One region of the Clostridium sp. LXY-7 genome, then DNA from elsewhere that is predicted to be linked to it. Evidence: riboswitches for the same ligand, from Rfam matches in the RefSeq annotation. Region 1 holds a riboswitch; each other region holds the start of a gene.
The links. A riboswitch is a leader RNA that binds a small molecule or an ion and turns the genes downstream of it on or off. The one in region 1 is predicted to bind cobalamin.
Positions count from the first base shown of each region.

Region 2: linked by a shared signal. The riboswitch ahead of ACI48Q_RS04020 (ABC transporter substrate-binding protein) and the one ahead of ACI48Q_RS02175 (hypothetical protein) in region 1 are both predicted to bind cobalamin.
Region 3: linked by a shared signal. The riboswitch ahead of ACI48Q_RS11690 (cobyric acid synthase) and the one ahead of ACI48Q_RS02175 (hypothetical protein) in region 1 are both predicted to bind cobalamin.
Region 4: linked by a shared signal. The riboswitch ahead of ACI48Q_RS13595 (energy-coupling factor ABC transporter permease) and the one ahead of ACI48Q_RS02175 (hypothetical protein) in region 1 are both predicted to bind cobalamin.

Region 1 is NZ_JBLLJL010000001.1:451,836-455,037, forward strand. Features, by position in the region: gene ACI48Q_RS02170 (hypothetical protein) at 1-1,277, shown strand, start outside; cobalamin riboswitch at 1,372-1,545, shown strand; gene ACI48Q_RS02175 (hypothetical protein) at 1,840-2,259, shown strand; cobalamin riboswitch at 2,427-2,601, shown strand; gene ACI48Q_RS02180 (cysteine-rich small domain-containing protein) at 2,867-3,124, shown strand.
Region 2 is NZ_JBLLJL010000001.1:845,027-848,228, forward strand. Features, by position in the region: gene ACI48Q_RS04015 (FecCD family ABC transporter permease) at 1-302, opposite strand, end outside; gene ACI48Q_RS04020 (ABC transporter substrate-binding protein) at 386-1,324, opposite strand; cobalamin riboswitch at 1,430-1,599, opposite strand; gene ACI48Q_RS04025 (YjjI family glycine radical enzyme) at 1,877-3,202, shown strand, end outside.
Region 3 is NZ_JBLLJL010000002.1:964,107-967,308, reverse strand. Features, by position in the region: gene ACI48Q_RS11695 (aminoglycoside phosphotransferase family protein) at 1-927, opposite strand, end outside; cobalamin riboswitch at 1,206-1,388, shown strand; gene ACI48Q_RS11690 (cobyric acid synthase) at 1,575-3,068, shown strand; gene cbiB (adenosylcobinamide-phosphate synthase CbiB) at 3,088-3,202, shown strand, end outside.
Region 4 is NZ_JBLLJL010000004.1:87,006-90,207, reverse strand. Features, by position in the region: gene cbiQ (cobalt ECF transporter T component CbiQ) at 1-352, opposite strand, end outside; gene ACI48Q_RS13600 (energy-coupling factor ABC transporter substrate-binding protein) at 349-666, opposite strand; gene ACI48Q_RS13595 (energy-coupling factor ABC transporter permease) at 672-1,412, opposite strand; cobalamin riboswitch at 1,564-1,742, opposite strand; gene ACI48Q_RS13590 (recombinase family protein) at 1,957-3,202, opposite strand, start outside.

The sequences.
Region 1 (3,202 bases):
AGAGTAATGAGGAATATGGTAATAAGTCTTATAGGAAAGAAAATATAAAGGCACATAAAAATTATAAAAAGCACTTTTCTTTTTCTATTAAAAAGACTCTTATTGCAGCAATAATAATTATTGGAATGCTTTCCACAGTAGTACTTGCCAAGTATGATTTAATCTATAAGTTTATACCTCAGCGTGGAGGGGTAGTCTCTTCAGAAGGTAGTATTTACTCTCTAAAGAATCCATTAGAGCAAGTGGTGGAAGGGAGTAAAATTACCCTAGAGGATTTAGTTATGGATACTTCAAATAATAATTGTAATGCTAAAATTGTAACATCTAAGGGAAAAATTACAGAAAGTGAAGTAATTTTAGGAGAAAATGGATTTAAAAGTGGAAATAATTCCTCAGCAGGAGGAGGAGAAGGAGGAAGCTTTTGGTATAGTTATTCAGATATCACCAGTTATAATGAGGGCGATAAAATAACTGTAAATGCCTATTTAGATAATAAGAAATTAATAACCTTTGAAGCTGAGTTAGAGAAAATTGAAGGAGTTTCAGATTACAGTAGCCTTGGACCGACAGATACAAAGGAGAATATTAGTATAACTGCCGTAGTAAAGGAAGCAGATCATATATTGGATGTAAACTTCATTACTCCAAATAAAGAGGGAGAGCAAATTGTTTACTATGGAGATGAGTTTAATCAAAAGAATGAAGGTATTTATCTTAGAGATAGTATGGGAACTCAGGTAAAGGGAGAAAGATTATTTCATAATGATAGAAATAATCATATGCAATTTAATATAGAGGGGCTAGTAAAGCCTTATAAAATAATATTGCCACAGGTTACTATAGAAATGAGAAATGAGGGTTTAGCTAATGAAGAAATAAAAATAAAGGTTCCAAAGCCAGGAGAGAAGATAGATATTAATAAAGAGATAAAGATTGAAGATGGAACCATAAAAATACTTCAAGGACATAGGCTTGGAAATGACGAAGAACCGATAATTTGGGGAGAAAAGAAGGATGTAACAACTAACTATATATTAAGTTTTAAGTTAATTAATAATAAGCCTAATAGAATATTGACACAGTTTAAGATATCATCGATAGGTACGCTATTCAATATGAAGGGAGATTTTTCAGGTTATGGAAGTGAATATAATGAAAAAGAGGTTATTGATAAAGTAATTATAGATTTAGATAAACCTAATAAAAACACCTTAAAATTTAATATTACTTCTGCAAATTATTTAATAAATGGAGATTGGGAATTTAGCATAGAGTAAAATTTATAAATTGTTAAAGGTACAAAATTATTTATCTTTGAGTATTCAATAATATTGAAATATGTAAGAGAATATAATATAATGATTATGAAATTAAATATAATAAGTATTAGGTTCCACTAGGAATTAATAGGGAAAATGGTGAAAATCCATTGCAGCCCCCGCTACTGTAAGCATGGACAAATCCTAAAAACCACTGGAGTATTCTGGGAAGGTAGGATAAGTATGAAATGCAAGTCAGGAGACCTGCCTAATATCTTCAGCATAGTTTTCGGTGGGAAAATAGCATTGCTATTATAAAAAAGTATTGTATGAATACTTTATGTTAGCATATAATAAACTCCCATTATTGGGAGTTTTTTATATTATAGAATAATCTTAAGCAATAGGAATAGATTCTTATAGGTTAGGATATATAACGAAGTATATAGCTTTCGGTTTTTGTTATTTAGATAAGTCATCTAAATAACAATTTATAAAAACTATTATAATTAAGAAAATCTGCAATTCTACATAAATAAATATCAATTATTAATATTATAGAGAATAGGAGGTAAGTAGAGTGATGACGTACAATTTATTTATGGAAAACCAGATTAGTAGATATGAAGAAAATATATGGGAGAAATATGTAATTATTGCATCGGAAATAGTTGAAAAACAGAACATATCAATACTTACGAAAGCTAGATTTACAAATAATCTTTATAATATGGATAAAGATAAGGAATTGAATTCATTAGTTTCCATATACACCAATTTAATTGATGAACTTAAACAAGAAATGTTATCTAAAAAAGAGGCACTTGAGAAAATAGATAATGTTTTAGAGAGATTAAAGGTTAGATTTAATATTAATGGTAATATTGATAGATTTTATTATAATTATAATAGTGAAAATATGGAGGGAGTTATAGAATTTATTATAGATAAATTTCTAACTTTAATAGCCATTGTATCAGGAGAAATTAGAGATTTTTAGATTAGGTTGTGATTTAATATGTAGTTATAAAATCAACATTATATTAAAACAAAGCTATAAAGTATTTTAAGTTTTCTAAAACTTAAGCGAAATAATATTGAACTAATGTATTGAGTACATTCTTATTACGGTATGATATACTATAATAAGAATGTAGTTAGAATGAAAAGTAAATAAAGATATTAGACTTATATTGTGATTAAACGGTAAAATGGTGAAAATCCATTACAGCCCGCGCTACTGTAAGCATGGACAAGTCTTAAAGGCCACTGGAATAATTCTGGGAAGGTAGGATGAGAATGAAATACAAGTCAGGAGACCTGCCTTATATTATAATAAGATTTTCGGAGGGAAAATACTAATAGATATAGTTTTATTTGAGTTTTAATAGGGCTATATTTAAATTGTATAACTCCCTGTTGGGAGTTTAATTTTTATTATAAGGTAATCTTAAGTTGTATATTTTTTAGAAGAGAAATTTAAAAATGTAAACTTATAACATAGGCATTTATAAATACTCATTATTTTAAAATACTATTCAGAATAATAGGTTATAAGTGCCAGTTGTTTAAATTAATACTATAAAATAGAAAAGGAGATGCTAAGTATGAGCTGTAACTATAAGTTTTTTCAACATAAAGACTGCGAGTATTTTCCATGTCATAAAGTAGCTAATGAAGAGAAGTTTAATTGTCTATTTTGCTACTGTCCACTTTATTTTACAGAAAATTGTGGGGGGAATTGCAAACTTCTTGAGGGAGGAATTAAGGACTGTACTAACTGTATGATACCTCACTCAGAAAAAGCATATGATTATATAATAGGAAAAATAGTTGAAATAAATAATAATAAGAGAAAAAAATAGTACTGAAATTCAGTACTATTTTTTTCTCTTATTATTAATGTATGATGATTCTAATATTTACAAAATATTTAGAATATT
Region 2 (3,202 bases), 390 kb from region 1:
ATTGGGTTTTTAAATATACCTTGATAGGTAGCACCTACTACAGAAAGGTTCATTCCAATAAGCGCTCCTAATAAAATTCTAGGGAGTCTTACATTTAAAACTATAGTAAAGGAAGTGGCTGATATATTACTGATATCTATTATATTGCCCAACAGGGGTATTTTACTTACTAAAATTTTAAAAGTATCCAAAGATGTTATATTGGCAGCACCTACGCTTATGGAAACTATGGTTAAAACTATCAATATTAATATTATAATTATGTAATTTAAAATATTATTTTTTCTCTTTAGGTAAGCCAATTATATCACTCTCTTCATAAAATTATTTAAATTAAATCAATTTATAAATAATATGCTCTAGTTATAACTAGAGCATATTTTAACTATTTAAAAAGCTCAGGATGAATAAGTTTAGTCATTTCTTCTAACCCTTGAGTTAATCTAGGTCCTTGTCTTACTATTAGATTGTCATCAATTTCTAGAACTTTATTTTCCTTAACAGCACGTAGATCTTTATAATTATCCGCTTGTATCATTTTATCCTTAGCTCCATAATTACTACTGCATATTATAACATCAGGATTGTTCTCTACAATTTTTTCAAAGCTGTATTTCCATCCTTCTATATCTTTTGCTATATTTTCTCCACCAGCCATTTCAATTATATCATTAATAAAAGTGTCTCCACCAGCAGTAAAATCTCCATTTCCGCCAAAATCAACCATATAATATACTTTTGGCTTACTAGTTACTGAATCGGTTTTAGATTTTATTTCTTTTACTTTTGCTTTCATATTAGCTATAATTTCTGAGGATTTATCTTTAGAATCAATGGCTATTCCTATCTTTTCTATAAGAGAGTAGGCTCCATCAAAGTTTTCTTTTTCATACAATGCAAGTACAGGAATACCAAGTTCTTTAAGTTTTTTTACAGTTTCTTCTTTAGTGTGAGTAGAAGCTAACACCAAATCAGGCTGCAAGGACACAATTTTCTCCACATTAGGATCATATAAACTACCTATGGATTCGATCTTTGAAACCTCAGCAGGGTAATCACAAAAATCAGTTCTTCCTATCAATCTATCTATGGCACCCAATTCACTAACTATTTCAGTGGTATTAGGTCCTAGAGAAATTATTTTTTCAGGCTTTTCATTAATAGTTACTTCTTCACCATAGCTATCCACTAATTTCACAGGATAAGAATTATCTGCAGAATTACTTTCGTTTTTAGGTGTAGGGTTATTTCCGCAAGCAGTTAAAAACAAAGCACATAACAAAAACAGACAAATAGTAGAAGTAATTTTCTTCATAAATTTCATTTTATCAGCTCCTTAACTTATAAATTTTATGTTTTGTTCAAAATAAAAAATCCCTAGAGGGATTACGTAGAAGTAGTACACTTCATCTCCTTTCCCGCCGAAAGTGACTGTAAATATTTTTAGGCAGGTCTCCTGGCTTATGGTTCATCCTAAGCTAACCTTCCCGTGAAATACAGTGGTTTTTAGCTTCGTCGCCATATACAGTAGCGGGGGCTGCAGTGTTTTGCACTTTCCCAATTAAGCCTTAGTATATTAAAAACAACTATTTAGTGATAAGTTATTTTATATACTTAGTGGCACCTGAAAATTATCAACTTAACATATAAAATTGTATGGTTTACACATCAAAAAGTCAATATAAACTAAATAAGGTATAATGAATTATATAGAATTTATGTAATTATTTATAAAATATTCATAACAATTATTTAACAATAATAATTATTCACAATTTGTAGAAAAATTTTAGAAATAAGTATATAATATATATAAGTATATAATATACTTAATAAAAATATTCTTAAACTTTTAGATGATTTGGAGGAATATATAATGAAGGATAGAATTCTTAATATTATAAAAGATAAGACTTTAACTTATGAAATGAAAGTTTTAAATTTAGCTAGAGAGGCAGAGAATTCTCTAGAGGTATTAAATAAAAGTGAAAAAACTAAAGATTATCAAGACATAGGAATTATTTGTGATTTAAATGAAGGTGAAGCACCATATAGACCTAGATATATAGTTCCTGACTATGAAAAATTTATGAAACAGGGTAGTGAGTTTTTAAGATTAACTCCTCCAACAAATATTTGGGAGGCTGTTAATAATCTTTTAATATTATACAAGCATGTTCCATCAATAACATCTTTCCCAGTATATGTAGGAAATATTGATACATTATTAGAACCATTTGTAGCTGATGAAAAGGAAGCTTATATGGCTATAAAATTTTTCTTAATGCATATAGATAGAACTATAACAGATTCTTTCTGTCATGCTAATATAGGACCATTAGATACAAAAGCAGGAAGAATAATATTAGAAGTTGAAAGAGAACTTCAAAATGCTACTCCTAATATAACTTTAAAATATTCCAAAGAAACTAATGATGAATTTGCTATAGAAGCTATTAAAACGGCTCTTTCTTGTGCAAAGCCAAGTTTTGCAAACCATGAAATGTTCTCAAAAGAGTTAGGAGAAAAATATGCAATAGCTAGTTGTTACAATGGATTAAATATAGGTGGCGGAAGTTATACATTAGTAAGGATGATACTTTCAAAATTAGCTCCTAAGGCAAAGAATGTAGAAGATTTCTTAAATAATGTATTACCTGAAGCTATAGAAATTATGCTTGACTACATGGATAAAAGAGTAAGATTCATAGTAGAGGAGAGTAACTTTTTTGAGTCTAATTTCCTAGTAAGAGAAGGATTAATTTCAAGGGATAGATTCACTGCTATGTTTGGATTAGTAGGCCTTGCAGAGTGTGTAAATACATTGCTTAATGCTAGTGAAGAAAAGGATAGATTTGGACATAGTGCTAAAGCTAATGAATTAGGAGAAACTATTATCAAAACTATGTATGATATAGTAAATAAACATGAAAATAAATACTGTGAAGCAACAGATAACCACTATCTACTCCATGCTCAAGTTGGAATTGAAACAGATAATGGAACAAGTCCAGGTTGTAGAATTCCAATAGGAGAAGAACCAATTCTTCATGAACACTTAGTACAAAGTGCAGTATTTCATAAATACTTCCCATCAGGAATAGGTGATATATTTAAATTTGATACTATGGCTAAAAATAATCCGAAGTCTATATTAGATGTAATTAAGGGAGCTTTTGCCATAGATATGAGGTATTTTTCA
Region 3 (3,202 bases), on a different contig from region 1:
AATTTCTTTTATCCAATCACTTGGAGGATTTGGATTATTTATTAAAGATAGCATTCCTGGTATGTCTATGAGTTTAGCAAGTTTTAGCCATTCTTTAGATACCTTATTTTTTGCAAAGGCGTTATAGCCATTAATAAAACTGTCATAGGTGCTTTTTTCTAAATATTTATCTAAACTAGCTCTATTTCTAAAGAATTTTCCAATATCATAATACATTGAAGCAGATAAACTATATTCGAAATCTATAAACCAAACATGTTCATTAGAATCTATTAAGATATTAGAAGGATAAAAATCTCCATGAGAATAAAGAAATACTGTATCTAATTCTTTTAATAAAGCATTATTTTCCGATATAAATTCAAGAAGCCTTTGCTTTATTTTATTACTAATATGGATTCCAGGAAATCCATTGAGAAGATTCTGATATAGCTCAGAGGTAGGCGGTAATGTACTTTTAAGATCTAAGTCTTTAGTTAATTTACCCTTACTTTTATACTGGTGGCTATGAAGAAGAGCTAATTTACTACCTATATAATAGGCTATTCCTTCTGGGAATTCTCCCTTATTTATAATATATTGTTTTAGAGTTATACCATCGATGTATTCCATTATTACGTATGGATTATTATAAATATTTTTACTATTATCGTATAAATATATTTCTGGCACATTTACATATTGTCTTGCATAAGAGTAAGAGGATATTTCTATTTCACTATTGCCCCCATTTTCGGGATAAATCTTTAATAGATATTTTTTAGAAGTATTTTTTATGTAAACTATATAATTGCTAGTACTTAAACCTTCTGGTATTAATTTTAAATTTGTCACTTGGATTCTATTGTCATATTGTGAAAATAATTTTTGTGATGTTTCCTTGTCTATGAGGATATAATCATATAACCTATTATCCTTATTACTCATTTATACCTCCAGAATTGTTATATTTACAAATTAAAATTCTTATAAGAGTTAGAAGTATTCTAACTAATTATAACATAATATTGGATTTTAATACATATTTTACAATACACTATTTCAAATATAGTCTATATTTAGAATAATATGATACAATATACTTTTAATAAAGGAGTGTATATAGATAAGAAGATTAGATATAAAGCTGTAGAGGATAGCTGATTATATTTTAGTGTAATAAATAGCCATTGACTTATAATTCTATAAAAAGTATAATGTAAACGGAATTTAAATATAGTTTAGGTGCTTTAAGTATAAAGTGAAAAGGGAATATGGTTTAAATCCATAGCAGCCCCCGCTACTGTAAATGATGACGAACCTCATATGTGTAACCACTCTTGTTTAGGGGAAGGTGAGGTGTAGGATGAATCATGAGCCAGGAGACCTGCCTGAATAATTTAAGCTTTCGGAGGGAAAGAACTATTTTAAGATTTTAAAAATTATTAATTATTATGAAAAGCTTTTTATTTATAATAATATTAGCTTTTATATAATTCTAGTAATCTGCTTAAATAGTAATATTTTCTATACAAAGACAAGGAAGCTTAGGGTCCTTGTCTTTTTTTTAATATAAATAAAGGGATGGTGTAGATATGGCAAAAATTATGGTTCAAGGTACTGCTTCTTCAGTTGGAAAAAGTATTCTAGTAACAGCACTTTGTAGAATTTTTAAACAGGATGGGTATTCAGTTTGCCCTTACAAATCTCAAAATATGTCTTTGAATTCATATATAACATTAGATGGAAAAGAGATGGGAAGGGCTCAAGTACTTCAAGCCTATGCAGCTGGGCTAGAGCCACAGGCTTTTATGAATCCAATATTATTAAAACCTACCACAGATAAGAATTGTCAGATAATATTTAAGGGAGAGGTTTATGGATATTCTGACGCTAAGAGATATCATAATTTAAAGGTGCAATTTAAGGAACAGTTAAAAGAGGATTTTCAGAAGTTAGAAAGTGAATTTGATATCATTGTAATGGAGGGTGCAGGAAGCCCAGCAGAGATAAACTTAAGAGAGAATGATATTGTAAATATGGGCATGGCAGAGCTTATAGATGCACCTGTAGTATTAGTGGGTGATATTGATAAAGGAGGAGTTTTTGCTTCTCTATTAGGCACTCTAATGCTTTTAAGTGATAGTGAAAGGGAAAGAGTTAAAGGAACTATAATAAATAAATTTAGGGGAGATATTTCACTGCTTAAGCCTGGTATAGATCAAATAGAAGAGATAACAAAGAAACAATGTTTAGGAGTAGTTCCTTATGTAAGATTAGATTTAGAAGATGAGGATGGAGCTGTAGAACTTAACAAAGCTGTTAAGGGAGAAATAGATGTAGCGGTTATAAAACTTCCTCATATATCAAACTTTACAGATTTTGATGCACTAGAAATAGAGGAAGATGTATCAGTAAGATATATTACTTCAGTTAAAGAGTTTGGTAATCCGGATTTATTAATAATACCAGGTACTAAAAACACCTTAGGAGATTTAGAGATATTAAAGGAATGCGATCTTTTCAATGAGATTGTAAAATATTCAACAAGAGGAAAAATTGTAGGTATTTGTGGAGGATATCAGATGTTAGGAGCTCTGTTAGAAGACCCATATGGTGTTGAAACAGATATAAAAAGTACTGAGGGGTTAAATTTATTGCCTATTAGAACCATATTTGAAGAGAAAAAGGTTACCACAAGAGTAGAAGGAAGAATAAATAAAGAACTATTAAATGTGGAAAAAGATATTTCAGTCTATGGATATGAGATACATATGGGAAAATCCTATATGTTAGAAGGTAGTAAGGAGTTAGTTCATATATCAAGTAGCAATGGAAATAAGTCTAACCATATGGATGGAGCTATAAATCAAAGTGGAAGTATAATGGGAACTTATATTCATGGAATTTTTGATGGAGTTGAATTTAGAGAGTATATTTTAAATCAGATAAGAGATAAAAAAGGTATAGAGAAGAAAAATTCAAAGGTTTATGAAAGCATCAGAGAAAAGGAATTAGATAAATTAGCTGATCTAGTTAGGGAATCCCTTAATATGAAAGAGATATATAGTGCAATGGGATTAAAATAACTAACTAGGAGAGAGTAGAATGTTTGTTTTTGATATAAAGATAAATTTAATATGTGTAGTTTTTGCAATGATAATTGATTTCATATTAGGGGATCCTCAATGGCTCCCTCATCCAATAATATATATTGGGAAAT
Region 4 (3,202 bases), on a different contig from region 1:
AGAATACTTTAGCTGCAATAATTAAACTCTCTCTTGTACATCCTAGTTTTAGGTTAAATATAACAAAACTAAATAATGCATTTGAATCTGGTTCAACTACACTTATTGCTACAGTTAAAAGTCCTATAACTAAAAAGGCAAGGGGAATTAAAATTAATTCCCCATAAGATTTAATGGATACTTTCCCTTTTATAATAGTAATACTTCCCATTAGTAGTAATATTATTAGAGAAGTAACAATAGAATTCAAAGCTATACAAACTATCATTGTGATTATTGAAAATAAAAATTTTTCCATAGGATTAACTTCTCTTAATCCAGATACATAAGCTAATTTATCAATTGAAATCATTTTCTCTCACTTTCAATTTTTTTAGATTTACCATGTGCAAATCCGAAGAAGTAGCATACAACACCTGCTCCAAGAGCTGCTTGTAATGCAAATAAAAGACTCTCTATTTCTCCGCTTGCTGGTTCAAAAAGTGGTGAAAACCAAGGTTCATAGCCTTCTTTAATTTCTAGTATAGCCTCTTCAGCCTCACCATCAGCTCCCCCAAATTCAGCATCTTTAGCTATAAAAAGTGGAAAAACTGCTAATGCTATAACTAAAAGAGCTAATAGTATATTTGTTTTCAATATATTTTTACTTTTACCATTATTACTCATATCTATTATGCCTCCTTGCCTATAACATTTAATTCTATAAGTTCTTCTTGATTATATTTATATAAAAGGTTGAAAACTATCACTGTTAATAATCCTTCACTTATAGCTAGTGGCAGCTGAGTAACAGCAAAAATCCCCATAAATTTCCCTAAAGATGCCATAATTCCACCTGTAGGATCAGGATAAGCTAGGGCTAATTGGATTGAAGTTGTTACATAGGTCATTAAGTTTCCTAACATTGCAGCTGCAAACACAGATACAGATTGAGAAGCATTGGATTTTTTAAACAACTTATATATAAAATAAGATACAAAAGGTCCAACTACTCCCATAGAGAAAGTGTTCGCTCCAAGGGTAGTTAATCCACCATGAGCAAGAAGTAATGCTTGAAATATTAAAACTATAAATCCTAAAACACTCATAACTGTTGGTCCAAAAAGAATAGCTCCAAGGCCTACTCCAGTTGGGTGAGAACAACTACCTGTAACTGAAGGTATTTTTAATGCTGATAGAACAAAGGCAAAAGCACCTACCATAGCTATTAGCATTTTTAATCTTGGATTAATTTTTATTTTTTCTTTTATTGAGAAAAAGCCAACTATAATAAATGGTATAGTTATTGCTCCCCAAGCAATACACCATCCTGGTGATAAAAAGCCTTCCATAATATGCATTCCATAAGCAGTTGTAGGTATAACTAGCATTGCAAGAAATACCCCTAGCGCAATTTGATATTTTTTCTTCATAACTAAACCCTCCATCTTTTTTAATTTTAAACTTCAAAATTATTTAGATGATAAATAGTTAGTAGCCGTCTTTTATGCAAATAAAAAAATCCATCCTTAAGGATAGATTAATATACGTATAATTCACACATAAAACCTCCCTCCGAAGTTATTGATTAACTCTTTATAGGCAGGTCTCCTGACTTACACATCAAACCCTATGAAACTCCTTCCCAAGTCATAGACTCAGTGGAATAACTATTCATAAGTAGTGCTTACAGTAGCGGGGGCTGTGTTGGACTTTAACCAACTTCCCTATTAATTCACGGCATCTAAAATGATGTAATTAATGTAGAATATTATCATTTCATTGTTCATTTTAAAAACGCCTTATACAAAACCTATAAGATCTATTAAATTATTACATATTCAATTTTATCATAGTTTTTTATTAAGTCAATATTTTGTAATAATATAGACTTAATAATGTCCGCCTTAAAATATAGTTAAAATTCCTATGAAATTTTTTACAACTTTTAAATTTTATTATATATTACTAATAAATCTATATTGAAAATTTAAACTCTACCTCCACCATCTTTCTCTCTTCCTTCTCATAGACAATAATATTTTGAATTAAAGCTTCAACAATTTGTCTGTCTAAGTCATTAAACTCTAAAATTTTATCTATATAATTCTTATATATGATTAAAAGTTCCTCTTCATTCTTCTTATTTCTAATTCTTTTTTCTAATTCTTCTTTTCTATATATTAGTTTTTCCTGTTTCTCTTCAATACTCTTAATTAAATTTTCAAAATTTCTTTCACTTAAAATTCCCTTAAGCTTATCCTGATACATTATTTCAAGGTTACTATCCACTTTCTTTAATTCAATCTTTGTTTTTTCAAACTCCTTATATTCCTCATCTTTATTCAAAAGCTCCCTACTCTTTTCATAAAGTGCTTCCTTATTTATATTTTCCGCTAATGACTCTCTAAGTTTAGTTGTTATTATTTCTTTAAGAAACTCTTCCTTTATAGAGTGTGCTGTACATTTTTTCCCACCAGTTTGAGATTTCGTACATTTATATCCTCTATAACTCTTCCTATAACACATTCCTCCGTTGCACTCACCACATTTTAATACAGTAGAAAATAAATGTAGTTCTCCCCCCTTATATCTATTCTTCATACTCCTAACAGCTATTAAATCTTGTACATTATTAAAGGTAACCTTATCTATTATCCCCTCGAACTCCCCTCCCCATATCCAATCAGATTTCTCTACAGGTTTTACCTTCTTTATTTTATAACTAATTTTTTTATACCTTTGTTGTACCATATATCCTCCATATTTAGGATTCTTTAAAATGGATAATATGGTGTTACTATTCCATACACCCTCTCTACTTTCTAATCTATTACTAGCCTTTGCTGATGGTGGCAATATTGCTTTTTTGTTTAAACAATTAGCTATTTTACCTGCTCCAAAACCTTCTTCATACAACCTAAAAATCTCTTTAACCACCTCTGTGGTTTCATCTTCTGCCGGAATTAATCTTATAGTTTTTACATTACCCATATAGGTACTCTGAAATCTATATCCGTAGGGAGGTTTGCTTGCTATACTAGATCCCCTCAACATCCTTTGCTTTAATGCATCCTTAATTTTTCTTGAGCAATCCTTTATATACATTTCATTTAATATATTTTTGAAAGGTATTATATCATCAAATTCATTTTCGCTGTCCACATTATCTAACACTGATACAAACCTGATTCCATTTACTTTAAAATAGTCCTCTAAATAA